DNA from 2 places in the Amedibacillus sp. YH-ame6 genome. Region 2 is predicted to be linked to the other one. Evidence: a T-box and tRNA genes for the amino acid it is inferred to sense, from the RefSeq annotation. Region 2 holds a T-box; the other holds one or more tRNA genes.

Region 1 (11,136 bases), on a different contig from region 2:
ATATGTACTCTTGTTGTACTTTGAAGATTTGACACAATGCCAAGAACTATTAAATAAATACAATACACAAGATACCTTTCATTCCTATGTTACATTTCTGCTTTATTTAAAACAGGGAGAAATTCAAAAAGCCAAGGAGCATATTCCTACATTAAAGCTAGCGAATCAATTTTTGTATGAAATCATGACGTACAAATCAATGAATATGACACCTCAACAAAAGCAAACAAAACCAGGAAGTGTTGAAGAAGCTGGTTATGTTCATCGTTTATTATCAAGAGTTACACATGCTATGGAAAACTTACACATCTTTATGAGCTAGTAAGGCATCTTAGGTATGTGTTTTCTTTATTGTATCTTCTTGATTTACCTATATTATGTATAAAATATTTAAATATGATATATTTGTGATTTTTTTATTCTTGAATTTGTAAAAATATGGAAATTATTACAGTTTTCCTCTATAATATTTCTTATTAGGGCAAAAAGGAGATAACGCATGAAGGTGAATACTGAAAAGCTGAGTGTTAGCAATGAAAGACTGAGTATCATTGGTAGACTAATTGGTATATATCGAGAAGAACGTAGAGACAATTCACAGAACAGCTGGACACAGAAACGCTTTTGTAAAGACATCTGTAGCCCAAATACTTTAAAGAATATAGAAGCTGGTGGTTTATCAAGATCAATAGAAATCTATGTTGAAATGTTGGATAAGTTTGATTTAAAACTTGGTGAATTTCCTGAAATTGACAAAGCGGTGTATAGACTTACTGAAGAATTGTATGAAGCTACAGAGGATTATAATTTAGAAAAGATAATCGGATTGTCAAATAAAATTCTTCGTATCTTGAATGAAGTTAGTGATTATATTTATTATTCCGAATTAAAAGAACTTTTTGAAAATATAAAAAATCATTATGGTAATAAGATGATGATTAAAGATGAGGTCATTGAAAAATATAAGCAGTTATTATCTGTATCGCCAGATTGTTTTAAAGATATGATTAGGCTTTTAGTATATTTGAAAATCAAAGCTAATAGTGTAGCGGATAAGAATTTATACAAACGATTGGTAGAGGATATCAATTTAATTAACTGCAGCCATGAATTTGTTAAAATAAATCTAATCGATTTCTATTATATTATGGGCAATTATAAAAAGATGGAGTTGTTGATTAATAATCTGATAAAATATTTTCAAGGTAAAAGGAGATTTATTAGATTATTAGATGCTTACAACTATGCAATTGTATTATTTAGTGAACTAGAATTTGAAAAATGTCTACAATACATCAAAGAATCTGAGGCAATCGTAAGTGAAAACATATTGCCAGAAACAAAGGTAAGCGAATATTATACAAATGTTGCATATGCATATCATTTAAACGAACAATATGAAAATGCATTGAATTACTACTATAAGGGATTGCAACAAGAACATAGAGACTTCATAGATTCATATATGTTTATGGCAGATTGTCAAAATCGATTGAATTTACCAATTGATATTCCTTTTGTAGATGAAGATGTCTATGTGCAATATCCTATCGATGTTAAGTATATGTATAAATATTTCACTTTTGATAATAGTGTTCCTGATTTTGTGAAAGAAAATTATATCTTGAAGAAAATAGTACCATTATTAACAGACCCGGAGTACATCAAAGTGTTTCGTTATGAAATTTTAAGGCTAGTGAATAAAAGTGGACACTATAAATGTACATATATGTTTGAATCATTAGTAGAAAAAAACATTAAAAAATGAGTTGATGTTTTTTTGTAAAAGTATAAATAAAAGCACTATGTTTGAAAAAAAATGAACTAACTCCAATTTTATTGAGTAAATCTCTATAATCCTTTATGATATGCATGTTAACGATGATATGCATATGGTCAATGGTATTGATAGAGTTTGGTCAATATGAAAAAAATTGTAATAGCGGCTGTTTGTGGCTTATGCCTAATGGCTGGTGCTGTTGTAGCTTCTGGTGCTGAAGTAACAGTTGCTGGTTCTGGTGGCGGCATCCACGTAATAGTATAACAAACGAAATCAACTTCTTCTTCCATAAGAAGTTTTTTTCTTTTATGTATGTACTTGTTTTGATATTTTTTGTAATTTTCAAGGATAATTTGCTGGTTTTTGAAAAATTGTTAACTGTTGGTGATTTTATTGTGGATGATTCATATATGGAGTATTATGTAGTCATCAGGTAGGGGTATTACCTGATAGGGTACAAAGTGTGCGGTATAAGAATGAGATGACCCAATGTTAAAAACCATCCCCAAGTTTCTAACATGATCAATCATTATGATATAAATGCTTTCAGTATTTATTCTCGCTTATATTAAGACAAGCTAATCTACGCTTATTTAGTTTGTGTCTCTTTGTTTGGAAGAGTTGGTAACTGTAACTTTTGTTGCAGTTACTTTTTCTTTTCATTTGATAGGAATAATGATAAACTTACAATGAATTGGAGTGAGTTCATGACGAGATTACAACTTAATCATTTAGATAAGAATTATGGTAATATAAAAGCGGTTAGGGATATAAGCTTGGATATAAAGGAAAAAGCATTTATTGTGTTAGCTGGGCCATCTGGGTGTGGGAAGACTACTCTACTCCATATGATTGCAGGGTTTTTGAAATGTGATAAAGGAAGTATTATGCTTGATGGCAATTGTATTGATGAACGAGTTCCATCATTAAGGGAAATTGCTATGGTTTTTCAGGATGCGGCCTTGTTTCCAGATATGAGTGTACAGGAGAACATTGAAATTGGGTTGGCACAAAGTGGATTGCAAGATGATGTTATTCAAGAACGTGTACAAGAAATGGCTGCTTTGGTAGATATAAGCGAATTGTTGAATCGTAAGGCGAAAACATTATCGAGTGGTCAAAAGCAAAGGGTGTCTATCGCAAGAGCTTTGGTAAGGCGTCCTAAAGTATTCTTAATGGATGAGCCTTTAAGTGCATTGGATGCGAGATTGAAATCTCAACTAAGAATTGAAATTGCGATGTTGTATCAAAAAATGGATGCGACATTTCTATATGTAACACATGATCAAATAGAGGCTATGACAATGGCAGATATATTGATTGTGATGAAGGATGGGAAGTTTCAACAAGTGGGAACGCCTTTGGATATTTATCATCATCCTAAGAATTTGTTTACGGCGTCTTTTTTAGGAAAATATGAAATCAATCAGTTTAAGGCAAGTGTTCAAAATCAACAAGTAGTTTTTAAGGAAAGCGTGCTTTGTGAAGCAAGGGGTGTGCTTGATGAGCAGATTATTATTGGTGTGAGGCCTGAACATCTGTTCATGGATATAGATCATGGGTATCTTGGAAAGATTGTCCTTGTGGAGAATTTAGGAGATGAGTTATATTATCATATCGAGTGGGAGGATCAACTTCTTATGATGAAGGGGGCTTTGTCTGATGGATTGAGATGTGGGGATGTGGTGAACTTTAACTTTCGTGTTCAAGATGCATTTTACTTTTATGCGTCTACACAAGAGCGATTCATACCCGAATAAATAAAAAAAGATCTCGATAAGCGACATGCCCTTCGAAATCTTTTGTGTACTAATATGGTGGAGCTTATCGGGATCGAACCGATGACCCCCTGCGTGCAAGGCAGGTGCTCTCCCAGCTGAGCTAAAACCCCATTTAGTGCTAATTAAATATACCATAAGGGGGTCATCATTGTCAATTCCCCTTTTATTATTTTCATAACATTTTAGATGGGACATTGTCAAATAAGGTGAAATGCTTTACAATAATACAAAAAAATGAGGTGAGAATAGAATGTTAAGGGATATCAAAGAAGCGTTGCGCTTGTCCTTTCCAGTAATGGTTGGGTACATATTTTTAGGGATTGCGTTTGGATTGTTGTGTGAAAAACAGGGGTATTCATGGATTTGGGCATTCTTGATTAGCTTTAGTGTATATGCTGGGAGTATGCAGTTTGTATTATTAACATATCTTCATTCAGGTGTTTCACTTCTTGAAGTTGCGATTGTGACTTTATCAGTAAACGCAAGACAAATATTTTATGGATTATCATTCTTGAATGATTTTTCTAGGATGGGGAAAAAGAAATGGTATATGATTTTCTCGTTGACTGATGAAACCTATTCTTTATTATGTAGTATTTCAAATAGGGAAGAGGAACGAGGAAAGCGTCTTATGTTTTTGATTGCTTTGTTTGATCAGGTGTATTGGGTGTTAGGCTCTGTTATTGGCGCGACGCTAGGGATGTTGATAACATTTCAAACCAAAGGGATTGATTTTGCGATGACTGCGTTATTTACGGTTATCTTAATAGAGCAGTGGATAGCGGCGAAGCGACATGTATCAATCGTGTGTGCTTTGATTGCAGTGGGTGTAAGTGCTGTTTGTTTTGGATTAGAGAACTTTTTATTGCCTGCACTTATTCTACTAGTTGTATTGTTAATTATATTTAGGAAGAACGTAGAAGGGGGAGAAGCGCTATGACAACTTGGGAAACATTAAGTGTGATTGGGGTAGTAGTTGCGTGTACGTTTCTTACAAGGGCATTGCCGTTTCTTGTGTTTAAAGATGCGAAAAAAATCCCAAATATCATATTGTACTTGGGAAGAGTATTGCCTATGGCGATTATGTTTTGTTTGGTTCTTTATTGTATACGTTCAACTACATTCTTGAAATATCCCTATGGAATACCTGAAGTGCTAGGAATACTGATTGTAGGTATCTTACATGTATGGAAACGCAATAATATCATTAGTATTGTAGGAGGAACGTTTTGTTATATGATTATGGTACAGTTTATATTTCTCTAGGACTCTTTTAAATCTAGTAAGAATGAGGTATAGAAATCCGTAAAGATACTATTTTTTAATGTAATGAAATTGAATTCACGGGTAATTTGAAAATCATCAAGAGGAATGATTTCGAATTGTCCGTTTTTTAATTCTTCTAGTACAGCTGCTTCATAAAGAAACGTGATTCCTTGTTGTTGTTTGATAAGTTCTTTAATCGCATGGATGTTGCCAATTTCTAAGGTGTTTTTAAAGTCTGTGATGGTTAAGTTTTGTTCATCTAAAACACGCTCTAGGATTTCTCTAGTACCAGAACCGCATTCACGTATGATAAGTGTTTCATGTAAGAGTTCTTCTAGTTTACATATGGAGTTGGAAAGTGGATAGTCTTTCGATTTAATTGGAATGAAGCGTTGTTTGGATAGAAGGTGATAGGTATAGTCGTTTTTCTTAAAGTAACCTTCTACAAAGGCAAAATCGATTTGTCCATTGTTGAGCATATCTAAAAGTGTACTTGTGTTTTCAACAAGCATAGAGATTGATGTATCAGGATGATTATCTAATAGGGTTGTAAACTTATTTGGAAGGATAAATTCTCCGATGGTTCTAGTTGCACCGATGCGTATATGATCCATATGGTCTTTTCCACTGCACATAATTTCCTTAAGTTTGTTTTCATCACTTGCAAAGCGTAAACTATATTTTAAAAGGAGCTCTCCTTGTTTGCTAAGACGTAATTGTTTGTTTTCATGTGTGAATAATTTTACTTGATAAAGGTTTTCTAGATATTGAATGTGTTGGGTTACAGCGGGTTGGCTCATACATAATTGTTCTGCGGCTTTCGTGTAGTTCAACGTTTTTGATAATGCAATAAAAGTGTAGATACGAAAATCTAGCATAAAACTCACTCCTATTCTATATGTTGTAAGTATAACACGTTTTGCGAGGATAGAAAAATTTTAGTTTTGTCTACGTTTTGTGAACATATGTACACAGAATGTCTTCGTATGTAAAACTGTTACATTTTTGCTTACAAATTATTTCAAAGTTACTTTCATTTTATTTCATTTGTGCTATAATACTAACTAATAACATAAATTGTTATCGAAGAAAGGAAGGTGCCAATATTTATGGCCGAAAACAGAATTTTCAACTTTTCAGCAGGTCCAAGCATGCTGCCACTGGAGGTGTTACAAAAAGCACAATCGCAAATGTTAAACTACGAGGGCAGTGGTATGTCGGTCATGGAGATGAGTCATCGTTCCAAAGCATATGATCAGATTATTGTAGAAACACAGGCAAAATTACGTAAACTAATGAATATACCAGATAATTATAAGGTATTATTTTTACAAGGAGGAGCTTCCATGCAATTTGCAATGGTTCCTTTAAACCTTATGAAAACTGGAAAAGCCGATTATATCGTGACAGGAAACTTTGCGAACAATGCCTATAAGGAAGCATGTAAATTTGGAGAAATTCATGTTGCTGCATCTAGCAAGGATAGAAATCATACGTATATTCCTGCACAGGAAGAATTATCTTTAGATCCAAAAGCAGACTATGTATATCTATGTTCAAACAATACAATTTATGGAACAGAATGGAATTATGTTCCAGAAACAAATGGAGTACCAATCGTAGCGGATATGTCTAGTGATATCCTAAGTCGTCCAGTAGATGTAAGTAAGTATGGAGTTATTTTTGCTGGTGCACAAAAGAATATGGGTTGTGCAGGATTGACAGTTGTCATTATTCGCGAAGACTTACTAGGATTTGCGAAAGAGAATGTCCCTGTAATGTTAGATTATAAAACAATGGCAGAGAAAGATTCTATGTACAATACGCCTCCTACGTATGCAATCTATATTTTAGGACTCGTATTAGAATGGATTGAAAACATGGGTGGATTAGAAGCCATGGCAAAACATAATGAACAAAAAGCAAAACGTTTATATGATTTCTTAGACAGTTCTACGTTCTATAAACCAGCTGCGGATAAAGATGCTCGTTCTTTAATGAATGTAACATTCCGTACAGCCAATGAAGAATTGGATGCATTGTTTGCGAAAGAAAGTGCAGCTGATGGAATGAGCAATTTAAAAGGTCATCGTGCAGTAGGTGGTATGCGTGCATCTATCTATAATGCAATGCCAGTAGAAGGTATTGATACGTTAATCGATTTTATGAAGAAATTTGAAGCAGAACATAAATAGTAGATAAAGGGAGAATATATGAAAGTAAAGTTATTTAATAAGATTGCGGATATTGGAATCAATCAATTTGATAAAGATAAATATGAATTTTCTGAAGAATTCGAAAATTATGATGCTGTTTTAGTACGTAGTGCAAAGCTTCATGATGTAGAATTTCCTAAAGATTTAAAATGTATTGCAAGAGCTGGAGCAGGCGTGAATAACATTCCTTTGGATAAATGTAGTGAACAAGGAATTGTTGTCTTTAATACTCCAGGAGCAAATGCAAATGCCGTTAAGGAATTAGTAATTGCGGCCTTATTGATGTCTTCTCGTAAAATTACGAAAGGTATCGAATGGGTTCACACCATCGAAGAAGATGATATGAGTAAAGTTGTTGAAAAAGGTAAAAGCAACTTTGTAGGACCTGAAATTGCAGGTAAAAAACTTGGAGTTATTGGGTTAGGGGCAATCGGTGTTCTTGTGGCAAATGCCGCTGCAGCATTAGATATGGATGTGTATGGATATGATCCATATGTTTCTGTACAAGCTGCTTGGACTTTAAAGGCACGCGTTCATCATGTCAAAGACTTAAAACAGATATTTGAAGAATGCGATTATATTACAGTGCATGTACCATATAATGACAAGACAAAGAACATTGTAGATGCACAAGGTATTGAAAGTATGAAAGAAGGCGTACGTGTATTAAACTTTGCACGTGGTGGTCTAATCGATGATGATGCGATGATTAAAGCATTAGAAGCAGGAAAAATTGGTGCTTATATTACAGATTTCCCTTCAAAGGAATTGTTGAAGTTTGATAATGTAATCGGGATTCCTCATTTAGGGGCTTCTACTCCTGAAAGTGAAGACAATTGTGCTGTTATGGCTGCAAAGGAAATTATGGAATTCTTGGAAACAGGGAATATTACACATTCTGTAAATCTTCCAGATGTTCAGATGGCACAAGGTGCGAAATACCGTATTTGTATTATTAACCGTAATATTCCAGATATGTTAAGCTCTATGACTTCAAACTTAGCAAAAGTTGGAGTGAATATCGAAAACATGTTCAGTAAGGGACGTGGAGATTATGCATATACAATATTGGAAACAAACGATGAAGTAAGCAATGAGTTGATTGATCGAATTCACGAAAGAGAAGGTATCATCAGCGCACGTCTTATTGTTGCGTAATTAGAAATAGCCAGTATCTAATGTAATAGGTACTGGTTTTTTTATGTTTGGCTGTAATATATTGAATAATTTGTTATAATAATTCCATAACAAGGTGATAAAGATGGAAAAAATCATAGTAAGTGAAAATAAAATTGTATTTATAGTAGGAATCATTACGACTACTTTTTTCTCTATTATTCTAGGTGTTAGTGTTCTATCCTCCTTGATTGTAGGAGACATTAGTAGTGCATTGTTTTGTATTGTAGTCTTTGGTTTCTTTCTGATGTTAGGTATTTATTTGTTAATGTTATATCATTATCATAAACTAAGAATAAGCGAAGAAGAGTGTGAGTATATAAATTGGTTGGGGAAAAAAAGAATTTTTCATTGTAAGGACATTAGATGTTGTGAAGTCGTAGTTTCTAAGTTTTTGATTTCAAATGTTTCCTATAGACTCTGTGATAGTGATAAGAACAGTTTGGCTGATTTTAAAAGCAATATGAAAAATGCCTCACAAGCTATTGCGTACTTCAATGAAAAAAATATAGCTATTAAATCTTGTGAAGCGAATGTATTTGTTAAAAATTCTATAATTCATTCAGATGAAACTATAAAAGAACAGGAAATAAAAGAACTTGGGAAACAAATGAGCAAGACAAAGGTTAAAAAGATGAAAAAAATCATACGTATTTTATCCTACGTGCATACGTTTCTTTTACTCATAGTCTTTGTTGCTCTACCGATTCGATGGGTATTTCTAATCTTTGCAATTTCTCCTATGTTATATTACTTTTTATATCTTTGGATATATCCAAGAATGGTATGTGAAATTCGAAAAGAGGAGAAAACAAGCTGGAAGAATTCTCATATAAAAGTTCCGTTTTTACCCATTCTTTCATCTATTATCATCTTACTTATAAATGCAGATACGATGAATTTAAGAAATGAAGGTTATTTTTTTGTGTTGGTCTTTATATTCGCTATTATTCTATTTATTCCATTTGTAGGAATTTCTAAACGTCGCGATGAAAAGATACGTAAAGGGAAGTGGATTTTAGTATTTCTTGCTTTAGTGGCATATAGCTTTTCATCTATGTTTGCGTGGAATTGGATTTCTAGGGTAAAAGCACCAGTACATGAATCTGCCTTTGTTGTGGATAAGAAAAGTCATCGTTCGCGTAATAGAAGAGACTATACTATTGAAATACGTCGTTATAATGGAGAGACAACATGGCTGACGATATCACGGAGTATGTATGAAACTATATCGAATAAAAGTAGTGTTGAATTGTGTAAACGAGTGAGCATATTTGGCGTAGAATATTGGTATGTGCATTTTTAAATTTTGTGAAATATACGATATATGATATTGTTAGATAGCGTAAAATTGGATATAATAAAGATGCTAAATCATAAGAACTGTCTACTGGACAGGGAAAGGGAACGAGAGGTCACTCGTTCCCTTTTTGTTGGAAGGTGCTAAATCATGAGAAAGTACACTGGCACTTTATGTATCCCCGCCCATCCCCATTTAGATACTACTTACCTTTACGCCGTAAAAGGGAAAGAGTAAGAACGAGTATCAAATAGGTGATACATAATTCAGCCATGTGTTCCTTTCCAAGTGATCAGCACAACTACTCTTATGCATACACACCCCTCCACTATACTTAATACGAGGAAGACTTTAAAAATCCTAAATAAAATGAAAAATAATCAAGTTTGTTTGATGGATTCATAGGAATATACGATATATGATATTGCGAGAGAGAGAAAAATTTATTATAATAAAGATGCTAAATCATAAGAACTGTCTACTGGACAGGGAAAGGGAACGAGTGCTCGCTCGTTCCCTTTTTGTTGGAAGGTGCTAAATCATGAGAAAGCACACTGGCACTTTATGTATCCCCACCCATCCCCATTTGGATACTACTTACCTTTACGCCGTAATAGAGAAAGAGTAAGAACAAGTATCAAATAGGTGATACATAATTCAGCCATGTGTTCCTTTCCAAGTGATCAGCACAACTACTCTTATGCATACACACCCCTCCACTATACTAAATACGAGGAAAACTTTAAAAATCCTAAATAAAATGAAAAATAATCAAATTTATTTGATGGATTCATAGGAATATACGATATATGATATTGCGAGAGAGATAAAAATTTATTATAATGAAGATGCTAAATCATAAGAACTGTCTACTAGACAGGGAAAGGGAACGAGTGACCTCTCGTTCCCTTTTTGTTAGGAGGTGCTAAATCATGAGAAAGTACACTGGCACTTTATGTAATCCCACCCATCCACTATACTTAATACGAGGAAAACTTTAAAAATCCTAAATAAAATGAAAATAATCAAATATGTTTGATGGATTCATAGGAATATACGATATATGATATTGCGAGAGAGAGAAAAATTTATTATAATAAAGATGCTAAATCATAAGAACTGTCTACTGGACAGGGAAAGGGAACGAGTGACCTCTCGTTCCCTTTTTGTTGGAAGGTGCTAAATCATGAGAAAGTACACTGGCACTTTATGTATCCCCACCCATCCCCATTTAGATACTACTTACCTTTACGCCGTAATAGGGAAAGAGTAAGAACAAGTATCATATAGGTGATACATAATTCAGCCATGTGTTCCTTTCCAAGTGATCAGCACAACTACTCTTATGCATACACACCCCTCCACTATACTTAATACGGAATAAAATTAAAAAATCCTAAAGATTGTGATAATTTTTTAAAATCACATATTTTAAAATTAAAAAAATACTGAACGAAAATGAATAAATTTGGTATAATCTAATTTAGAATAAAGAAAGGGTGAGGCAAATGCGTTCTCTAATTATTGCGGAAAAGCCAGAGCTTGGAAGAGCCATTGCGGCATCCATTGATGGTCCTAACAAAGAAGTGCGTGGGGTTATTGTAAAGAAGAATGTAA
Region 2 (11,136 bases):
CATTAGCGATTGATCCAAATGCAAAAATGATTTTGCCATCATTACAAATCGCTACCTATATGTTTACTATTGTGATTGCGCTTTTGTTAGCTTGGCCAGTGATAAAACAAGGATATAATAAATTTAAGGAAGCTCCATTACAAAATATAAAGCTAATTATCGGATTAGCAGTTGTTTTATTATGTGTAAATGTTACCTTATCGATGATTGTATCCTTAATTAGTAATTCAAATGGTAGTAATAACCAAGAGGTCATTCGACAAGCGAGTAATGTCGTGCCAATGATTACCTTATTGTCTACTTGTATTGCAGCTCCACTAGTAGAAGAATGTGTATTTCGAGGTGGGGTATATGGTTACCTTCGAAAGAAAACCAATTTCATAGTTGCCATTATTGTGAGTTCCATACTATTTGGTTCTATACATTTTGTGGATACACTGCTCGTTGGAGATTTCAGTGATATTATCTACTTGTTTGTATATGCTGGATTAGGCGTTGTCTTAGCGTTTAGTTATGAGAAGAGTAATAGTATATTAGTGCCTTTTGGCATTCATTTTTTAAATAATGCAATATCCATGATTGCAATGCTTTTATAATGAATTGAGGAATGATAAATGAATGAATCTTTAGTATTAAAAGCAAAACATCTTTTAACGATTTTCCGTAATGATCAAAGTGGTTATAGTGTAGCAAAATTTGTAACTTATGATGCAAATGAGGAAGATTTTGTAGCTACGGGATATTTTCGAGAATTACATGAAGATGTGATTTATGAACTTCATGGTGAATATATCGATCATCCGCGTTATGGGATGCAGTTTCAAGTGAGTGCTTATGAAAAAATGAAACCGAACGATGAAACATCATTGATTCGTTATTTTTCTAGTAGCCTGTTTCCTGGAATTGGAAAACAAACGGCCGCAATGATTGTCCAAATTCTTGGAGATGATGCCATCACAAAAATCAAAGAGAACCCAGAAGTTTTAATTGATATTCCATCATTAAACCAAAAGAAAATAGAGAGTATTTTGCATAGTGTAAACGATCATGAAAATTTAGATGATTCGATAGTGTTCTTTACGCAACATGGAATTAGTGTAAAAAACATTATGAAACTAGAAGCAACCTATGGAGAGAGAGCTGCCTCCATCGTGAAAGAAAACCCTTATCGATTGATCGAAGAAGTGGATGGAATTGGGTTTAAAACAGCTGATAAACTCGCCAAGGAATTATCATTTGCAAGTGATCATCCATATCGTATGAAAGCTGCAGTTCTTGCATGTATTCTTGATATTTGTATGGCAAATGGTGATACCTATACAAGTGAGGATGCTTTATCAAAACGATTACGTAAAGAATTCGATGTGGAAATCGTATTGGATGACTATTTGAATGAATTACAAAAAGAACGTTTGGTAATGATCGAAGATGGGCGTATATATCATCATACGCAATATGACGCAGAAAAAGGAATCGCAAATTTTTTATATCACTTTCCTTATGTAGAGGATATTTCTTTTGATTCTTCTATGAATGAGGAAATCACGGAGCTCGAAGAACGTTATCATATTCATTATGAAGCGAAACAAAAACAAGCCATGACTGCTTTCTTTAAGGATTCATTCTCTATAATTACAGGAGGCCCGGGTACTGGTAAGACGACAATTGTACAAGGCATTTTGGCACTTTGTAGAACTTTTTTGCCGACACAAAGAGTTGCACTATGCGCACCAACAGGTAGAGCTAGTAAACGTTTATCAGAGCTCAGTAATGGATCTGCAATGACTTTACATAGCTTATTAAAGTGGGATTTAGAAACTAATACATTTCAAGCAAATGAAAAAGAACCAATAGATTATGATATTTTAATCATCGATGAGTTTTCTATGGTTGATCAGTGGCTTTTTTATAATTTGGTAAAAGCTTCTAAGAATGTACGCAAGATTCTACTTATTGGAGATGAAGATCAGCTACCAAGTGTAGGTCCAGGGTGTGTCTTAAAAGATCTTATTGAATCAAAACAATTCTCTTTAAGTAGATTGGATAAGATTTTTCGTCAAAGTGAAGGTAGTGGAGTTGTTCGCTTAGCACATGAAATACGTGATGGACATATAGAGGTGATGAACAATACTGGAGATATAGCATTTTTTAATGCGCAGAACTATGAAATCAAAGATTTGGTGATGAACATTGTCTCTAATGCGTTTGAAAAAGGCTATCAGGAAAAGGATATTCAAGTGTTAGCCCCAATGTATAGGGGAGTAGCGGGTATTGATGCTTTGAATAATGCATTACAGAAAATGATCAATCCTCCTCGTGGACACGTACAAGAAATAAAAGTAGGATATCGAACATTTCGTGAAAACGATAAGATACTACAGTTGAAAAATCAACCAGATGATGGTGTGTTTAATGGAGATATAGGTACGATTCTAGAAATCATCCCAAGTTATGAAGATATTCATCATACCAATCGTATTACTGCGGATTTTGATGGTGTGATAGTTGAATATGCAGGTGAACAAATTTATCATATTACACATGCATATTGTGTTTCTATTCATAAATCACAGGGGAGTGAGTATCCAATTGTGATTTTGCCGATTGTCTCAGATTATCGTCATATGTTACAGAAACGATTGATTTATACGGCAGTTACTCGTGCAAAGAAGAGTTTGGTTATGCTAGGTGATCCAAGTGTGTTTGAAAGAGCAATTCAAATAGAGGATCGTCAGGTCAGAAAAAGTACTTTAAGACAAAGAATTTTAGAATTCTTTGGATAGAGCATCAACTTACTTCCACACTAGTAGTGATGGGAGTGATATTATGAACAAATGTATGGTTTCTGCAGTCATAGGATTAATTGCTGGAATGTATATAGGTTATACACAAGAGGAAGAATTATCTGATATTTATCGTAAATCTCGCCGGCAAAAGAAAAAAATGATGAAAAAGATTCACAAATCCTATGATCATATGTGCGACTGTATGGATTTAGACTAACCCCTAAGGGGTTTTTCTTTTATGAAAACATTACCTTTTACACAACGCTTTATTAGAATTTGTAAAAAAAGTATCCTTCCACTACTTTCTATCTTATTACTTGTACTTGTTTTAAAACAACTTCATCTTTTTGAACGTTTGGTAGATATTTATAAGTCTTGTTTGCCAATCTTCATGGGTGGTGTGATTGCATTTTTATTACAACCTATTATTGATCGCTTACGAAAACATTTTTCTACTCGTACTTCCGTATGTTTGGTGTATATTGGAATCCTATTGATGGGATGTGTCTTTTTAATGATTATAATGCCATTACTTTATCAACAAATTTTGGATTTTATAAAGGTGTTTCCTTCGTGGGTACAAAAGATTGAAGAATTTTTACAAACATACCATATCTCATACGATAACTTGAATGTCGTGAAAGAAAAATATTTGGATGAGGGTTATATCATTGTCATTGATTCTTTGAAGAATACAATGGATGTTGTGACCAAATATGGTATAGCATATATTACTGCATTTTTCCTTTCTATCGATTTAGATTTTTGGAAGCGATGTGCAAAAAAACTACTTCCTAATGTACAACGTTTTTCTACCTTTTATCTTACAATGAGTAACATTGTCTTTCAGTACTTGGTAGGTACATTAATCGACTTATTATTTATCGCATGTAGTGTTGGAGCTGTGCTTTATTTGATTGATTTTCCCAATGCTATTTTATATGCGATTATTTTAGCTTTGTTAAACTTATTTCCTTATATTGGTGCGACTTTTGGTTTGTTGTTGATTGCTGTAGTGGGATTGTTGAGCTATGATTCCTTTCCAGTCATTCCATTTCTAATTGTTTGGACCATTCAACAGATTGAATCCAATGTAATTCAACCGATGATTTTCAATCGTACAATGAATGTTCGTCCAATCCTAACCTTTGTATTTATTTTTATATCCGAAGCTTTCTTTGGAGTGGTTGGTGTAATTCTTTCTCCTATCTTTGCGGCGATTGCACAAATTGCATTTCGTTCTTATCTGCATAGTAAAACAAGTGATAAAGTAGGAGAGTGGGATGATATTTGGAGGGATTTTGATGAAGTTATGAGAGAAGAAAGTTATGAAAACTGATGTATAAACTATTTGCCAAAAGCTCCACAATATGATAAACTAAATTTATTCATTGAAACGTTGAAGAAGATGAGTACATGTCTTGACGCATCAAAGAGAGAAAGCGGTTGGTGAAAGCTTTTATGCTAAGGAATGGAAGCTACTTTGGAGTTTCACGTGATTTCGCGTTAAGAAAAAAATAAGGGTGCTTTATATACATATAAAGTGAACTAGGATGGTACCGCGTATATTTACGTTCCTGGAATAGGAACGTTTTTTTATTGTTCAGGAGGTAAGAGAGAATGAAACAATTAACAGGTAATCAAGTTCGTCAAATGTTTTTAGATTTCTTTAAATCAAAAGGACATATGATTGAACCAGGAGCTAGTTTAGTTCCACACAACGATCCAACATTATTGTGGATCAATGCAGGCGTAGCAGCTTTAAAGAAATATTTTGATGGTAGTGAAAAACCAAGAAATAATCGAATAGCAAATGCTCAAAAATCAATTCGTACCAATGATATTGAAAATGTAGGAAAGACAGCTCGTCATCATACGTTTTTTGAAATGCTTGGAAATTTTTCTATTGGTGATTATTTCAAAGAAGACGCGATTCCATTTGCTTATGAATTTTTAACGAGCCCTGAATGGATTGGATTTCCAAAAGAAAAACTATATGTGAGTGTGTATACAGATGATACAGAAGCATATCGTATTTGGACAGAAGTATGTAAGTTTGATCCAACTCATATCTTGAAAACAGATGGTAATTTTTGGGAAATTGGCGAAGGACCTGGTGGACCAGATTCTGAGATATTCTTCGATCGTGGAGAAAAGTATGATCCTGAAGGCTTAGGAGAAAAGTTGTTTTTTGAAGAGTTAGAGAATGATCGTTATATTGAAGTATGGAATGTTGTATTCTCACAATACGATTGTAAACCTGAATTAGATCGTTCAGAGTATAAAGAACTACCACAGAAAAATATAGATACGGGTATGGGTCTTGAACGATTGGTATGTCTTGTACAAGAGGGAGAAACAAACTTTGATACAGATTTATTTCTACCATTGATTCATGAGTGTGAAAAATATACGAAATATGCTTATACACAAGAAGAATATAAGATGGCATTTCGCGTAATTGCGGATCATATCCGTACAGTTACATTTGCACTTGCGGATGGTGCTTTATTCTCTAATGAAGGTAGAGGTTATGTGTTGCGTCGTGTATTACGTCGTGCTGTTCGTTTTGGTAAGAAATTAAAAATTGAAGGAGCATTTATGTACAAGCTTGTTCCAGTTGTATATGAATTAATGAAAGATTTCTATCCATACATCGGAGAAAAACTTGAGTATATCGCAAAATTAGTAAAAGCAGAAGAAGAACGTTTCCATACAACTTTATCCGATGGAGAGAAATTGATGTTGGATGTTATGGATAAAAACAAAGATACAAAATTAATTGATGGCGCAACTGCATTTAAGTTATACGATACATATGGCTTCCCATTGGAGTTGACAATCGAGATGGCACAAGAAAGTGACTATCGTGTAGATGAGAATGGTTTCCAAGAAGAAATGACGAAACAACGTGATCGTGCTCGTAATGCAAGAGAAGAAGCAGAATCTATGTCTAGTCAATCTGCGGACTTAATGGCGTTTACAAAAGAAAGTGCATTCATTGGATATGATCAGACACAATGTCATGCGTTAGTAATCGGTTTGTTTAAAGATGGAAAACAAGTAGAATCATTGGATAGTGAAGGTGATGTAATCTTTGATCAAAGTGTTTGTTATGGAGAAAGTGGAGGACAAATAGGGGATAGTGGTTCTCTTCATGGGGCTGTGGAAGCACGTATCTTACAAACTATAAAAGCACCACACAAACAACATTTACACAGAGTTTCTATAGATGCTGGAAAGTTGCATGTAGGAGATGAAGTGGAAATCGTTGTAGATGAGAAAAAACGTGATGTTATTACAAGAAATCACTCTTGTACACATTTACTACAAAGTGCTTTGAAACAAGTAGTAGGAACGCACATTCAACAAGCTGGTTCTTTTGTAAGTGATGAGTATTTACGATTTGACTTTACACATTTTGAAAAAGTGAGTGAAGCACAACTTAATGAAATTGAGGGTATTGTAAATCAATTCATCGCTGCACATTATGAAGTTCGTAAAGTAGAAATGCCAATTGAAGAAGCGAAGAAGAGTGGAGCAACTGCTTTATTTGATGAAAAATACGGTGATGTTGTTCGTGTTGTTTCTATGGGAGATGTATCTAAGGAATTCTGTGGAGGATGTCATGTGCATAATACACAAGAAATTGGTGTATGTAAAATTGTAAGCGAAGAAAGCATTGGCTCTGGAATTCGTCGTATTACTGCGAAAACAGGATTTGAAGCATATCAAGAATTCCATGCATTGGATCATACTTTACATGAAATTGCGGCAGATTTAAAAATGAACGGAATTACAAATATCGAGAATAGAGTTGTTCAAGTATTGGATGAAAATGCACAATTGAAAAAAGAAATCGCTGCATTACAAGCATCTATGTTTGCGTTAAAGGCAAATGATTTACAAACACACATTCAATCTATGAATGGAAAAGATGTATTAATCGAACGTATGGATGGTGTGGATGCGAATGCCTTAAAGGATATCGTGACAAATTTAAAAGCTAAATATGATAATCTTGTTGTATTCCTTGGTGGTATCGTGGATGATAAGGTTGTATTTGTTGGGGGGGCAGGGAAAGAAGCAGTATCTACTGGTGTAAAATGTGGAGATTTGGTTCGTGAAGCTGCGCTCATTTGTGATGGAAAAGGCGGAGGTAGACCTGATTTAGCACAATCTGGAGCAAAAGATACATCAAAAATAGAGGATGCATTTGCATTCATTAAAAATATCCTGTCATAATGCTTTTCAATTTGATGAAAATACGATAAAATATACATATACAAAAAGGAGGTAATACAATGAAAGATATAACAGAAACGATGTCTTTTTCAAGCGAAGAGTTAAAAAGAGACAATATCAAGCATGTATTACGCTTAGTGAAAGATGCTTTGGACGAAAGAGGATATAATTCTGTAAATCAACTTGCAGGATATCTTATTTCAAATGATCCAGCTTATATTTCATCACATAACAATGCGCGTACAGTGATTCAAAGTGTAGAACGCTATGAAATTATTGAAGAACTTGTAAGAGCATATCTGGAAGACGATAAGTAATGCGTGTTCTAGGACTTGATTTAGGCAGTAAAACACTTGGTGTGAGTGTAAGTGATGCACTTGGTATGATCGCTCGTTCAGTAGAAACGATTCGTTTCGAAAGCGATGATTATGATAGTGCATTTGAACAAGTACAAAAACACATCAAGGAATTCCAAGCTGACACCGTAGTTCTTGGCTTGCCTAAACATATGAATGGTGATGTTGGAATACGTGGTGATATTTCTATCATGTTTAAAGAGAAACTAGAAATATTAGGTGTAAACGTTGTGCTTTGGGATGAACGCCTTACAACGGTTGCGGCTGAACGTATTTTGATTGCGGCAGATGTATCACGTAAGAAACGTAAAAAAGTCATTGATCAAATGGCAGCAGTACAAATATTGCAGGGATATTTAGATAGTAAATACTAGGGGCTCAGCGAGCCCTTTTAGTTCTAGGAGGAAAAAATATGTTAGATTCTAATAGCTTATATGTAACAGATGAACAAGGGAATGAGAAAAGAATGGAAATTCTTTTTACGTTTAATGATGAAAATCGTGGTAAGAACTACGTAGTATTCGTGGATCCTGATGAAGAAAGCGATGAAGTATTTGCATCTGCTTACGATGAGGGTGGAAACTTGCTTCCTGTAGAAAGTGATGAAGAATGGCAAATGATTGAAGAAGTTATTGGTGCCTTCCAAGAAGATGAGGAAGCAGTGGATGAATAAAGAAGTATTCAAGAATAAAAAGGTACTCATCCCAGTTATCATTGCGGTTGTTGTGTTGGTTCTTGGTGTTGGTGGTTTTACTTATTATTCCAGTTCTTTGGGAGCAGTAAGCTCTAGTAAAGATCCTGTGGTGTTTGAAGTAAAGACAGGTGAAACATCAGAAACAATTTTAGCAAATCTAAAAGCGAATAATTTAATCAAAAATACAACCATGGCAAAACTATATATGAAAATGAATGGTTTATCTGATATGAAGGCAGGGAATTTTTCTATTGATCGTTCTATGAGTACCAAAGAAATCTTAGAGATTTTAAACGATACTACGAAAGCCAAAGATGAACAAGTACAGATTACATTTAAAGAGGGTATGTGGGCAAAAGATGTTGCCAGTGAAGTAGAAAGCAAATTAGGTGTTTCTAAAGATGAGTTGCTTACACTATGGAATGATGATACATATTTAACTGAATTGATGAAGTCGTATCCTTTCTTAACCAATGATATTCTAAATTCACAATATCGAGTGAAATTGGAAGGGTATTTATTCCCAGAGACATATACTTTTAAAAAGACAGCTACTGCAAAAGAGGTAACAACAACATTCTTGGATCATTTTGGTTCAATTTATGATAAGTATAAGAATGAAATTAGCAAAAGTGGGTATAGTGTACAAGAGATTGTTACACTATCAAGTGTTGTTCAATATGAAGCAGCAAAGAAATCAGATATGGATATGATTGCGGGCGTATTCTACAATCGTTTGAAACAGAACATGCCTTTACAATCAAGTGTAACCGTATGTTATGCACTATATGATAACCTTACAAGCAGTGATGATTGTGAAATTCAAACGGATATCAATTCTCCATATAATACATATCAAGTGTCTGGACTTCCTATTGGGCCAATTTTAAATCCTGGGGAAGAAGCCATTCATGCGGTATTAAATCCAAAAGATAGTGAATATTTATATTTTGTTGCGGACATTTATGGCGATGGAACTGTATATTATGCAAAAACATTGAATGAACAAGAAGCAAACATTGATAAGTATGGACTTAGAAAATAGAGGCTGTTATGAGAAAGATGATCGTTATTGGAATTGCTGGAGGTAGTGCTTCAGGAAAAACTTCTATTTCAAAACAATTGAAAGAGAGGTACGAGGATACCAGCTCCGTCGTTATTATTCGACAAGATGATTATTATAAAGATCAATCCCATATGGTAATGGAAGAGAGAGTAAAGACAAACTATGACCATCCATTTGCATTTGATAATGATCTATTGGTATCACAGTTATCTGCTTTAATGACAGGAAATGAAATACAAAAACCTGTTTATGATTTTGTGGAGCATACACGTTCTACCGAAATCGAAGCGATTGAACCTAGTGATGTACTTGTGTTAGAAGGTTTGTTTGTATTAGAAAACGAAGATCTTCGTAAGTTATGCGATATTAAAATATTTGTTGATACGGATGCTGATTTGCGTTTTATTAGAAGACTTGTACGTGATGTGAAGAAACGTGGACGTACTTTGGATTCTGTTGTTGATCAATATATTGGTACGGTACGTGATATGCACAATCAATTTGTGGAACCAAGCAAACGATACGCTGACATCATTATCCCCGAGGGTGGTAAGAATGTTGTAGCAATCGACTTATTACTTACGAAAATTAGTAGTATTATTTCAGAGAATATGGTATAATAGCGAGCGAATAGGAGTGAAATTATGGCTCAAGAAGAAAAGTTTTTAGTAACAAAAGAAGGCTTAGATGAATTATTAAAAGAACAAGATCGTTTGATCCACGTTGTGCGTGATGAGGTTATTCGTGAACTTCAAGAAGCTCGTGCGCAAGGTGACCTTAGTGAAAATGCGGACTACGATGCTGCAAGAGATCATCAAGCACAAGTAGAAGCAAGAATTCGTGATTTAGAGGCAATGATTTCGAAAGCGGAAATTATTGAAGAAGATAAAAAATCAGCCAAACGTAAATCTGTTTCTTTAGGTGCTACGGTTACCATATTAGATATGGAAACAAACGAAGAAGAAACATATACGATTGTTGGTTCTATCGAATCTGATCCATTGAATGGCAAATTATCTAACATTACACCACTTGCGAATGCTCTTATGGAACATAAAGCAGGAGATGTTGTAGAAGTTATGACAGAAAATCCATACAATGTAAAAATCGTTTCTTTAAAATAATCCTTGATTGGATTATTTTTTTTAGGATTTTTATCATAGAATCTCGTATATAAATAGTGGAGGGGTTCTATGAAAAAAATAATTTTAGTTTTATTTTTATTGTGTTTGTTTTATGGACGTTTTGAGTATGTTGATTTAAGTAAGTATGGAAGTACAACAAAAAGGATTGAGGTGAAGGGAGAAGTACAGAAACCAGGAATTTATACAACGGATGTTCATGCCAGTATTGAAGAAATCCTAGCACTTGCTGGAGGCATAAAGGAGAACGGAGATACTTCTCATTTAAACCTTACAGAAGATATTGTGAATCATGGTGTGATTGTTGTGAAAGAAAAAGCTTCTAAGAAGCTTATTTCTATCAATTCTGCTTCACTAGAAGAACTTGATACACTTTCTGGAATTGGTCCAGCAGTAGCTAATAGAATCATTGCATATCGTACACTTCATCCATTTCTTACACTCGAACAATTAAAGGAAGTGAAAGGAATAGGAGATAAGTTATATGATAAGTTGAAGGATGATATTACCCTATGAAAAACACTTGGTTATTAATAGGAATGATCTGGTTGTTTTCGGAATGGATTCCATATACAGCACTTCTTGTCGTGCTCTTATTTTGTATGACACTGTTTTATATCAAGCACTATAAAGTTCACGTTGTATTCTTTATATGTATCATCCTTGTCTTTCTACAGTGTTGTGGGACTTCACAACACCCAAAGCCAGTTTCAAAAATTGTACAAATAAAAGAAATAAAAGCAAATTATGTAATCGCATCTACTGGTGATTATAAGGTTGTACTGTATGGAGTTGATCAGATAAATTTTGATGATGTCATTGAAGTAAAAGGTGAATATCAATATAT

Evidence for each region. A T-box is a leader RNA that pairs with one kind of tRNA and senses whether it is charged. The one in region 2 lies ahead of alaS (alanine--tRNA ligase), so its partner is inferred to be a tRNA-Ala.
Region 1: it encodes a tRNA-Ala, which carries the amino acid that the T-box ahead of alaS (alanine--tRNA ligase) is inferred to sense. The anticodon was not compared.

What each region holds. Positions count from the first base shown of each region.
Region 1 covers NZ_JBSPEZ010000038.1:2,162-13,297, reverse strand. The annotation lists gene ACWG0P_RS15530 (hypothetical protein) at 1-322, shown strand, start outside; gene ACWG0P_RS15525 (tetratricopeptide repeat protein) at 500-1,768, shown strand; gene ACWG0P_RS15520 (hypothetical protein) at 1,897-2,070, opposite strand; gene ACWG0P_RS15515 (ABC transporter ATP-binding protein) at 2,488-3,540, shown strand; tRNA gene ACWG0P_RS15510 (tRNA-Ala) at 3,596-3,671, opposite strand; gene ACWG0P_RS15505 (AzlC family ABC transporter permease) at 3,812-4,501, shown strand; gene ACWG0P_RS15500 (branched-chain amino acid transporter permease) at 4,498-4,827, shown strand; gene ACWG0P_RS15495 (LysR substrate-binding domain-containing protein) at 4,824-5,705, opposite strand; gene serC (3-phosphoserine/phosphohydroxythreonine transaminase) at 5,937-7,022, shown strand; gene ACWG0P_RS15485 (3-phosphoglycerate dehydrogenase family protein) at 7,041-8,201, shown strand; gene ACWG0P_RS15480 (hypothetical protein) at 8,305-9,525, shown strand; gene ACWG0P_RS15475 (DNA topoisomerase) at 11,028-11,136, shown strand, end outside.
Region 2 covers NZ_JBSPEZ010000030.1:1,410-12,545, forward strand. The annotation lists gene ACWG0P_RS14350 (CPBP family intramembrane glutamic endopeptidase) at 1-596, shown strand, start outside; gene recD2 (SF1B family DNA helicase RecD2) at 615-2,783, shown strand; gene ACWG0P_RS14360 (hypothetical protein) at 2,827-3,003, shown strand; gene ACWG0P_RS14365 (AI-2E family transporter) at 3,025-4,125, shown strand; T-box leader at 4,177-4,368, shown strand; gene alaS (alanine--tRNA ligase) at 4,407-7,031, shown strand; gene ACWG0P_RS14375 (IreB family regulatory phosphoprotein) at 7,091-7,348, shown strand; gene ruvX (Holliday junction resolvase RuvX) at 7,348-7,761, shown strand; gene ACWG0P_RS14385 (DUF1292 domain-containing protein) at 7,800-8,060, shown strand; gene mltG (endolytic transglycosylase MltG) at 8,053-9,126, shown strand; gene udk (uridine kinase) at 9,135-9,767, shown strand; gene greA (transcription elongation factor GreA) at 9,792-10,271, shown strand; gene ACWG0P_RS14405 (helix-hairpin-helix domain-containing protein) at 10,341-10,805, shown strand; gene ACWG0P_RS14410 (MBL fold metallo-hydrolase) at 10,802-11,136, shown strand, end outside.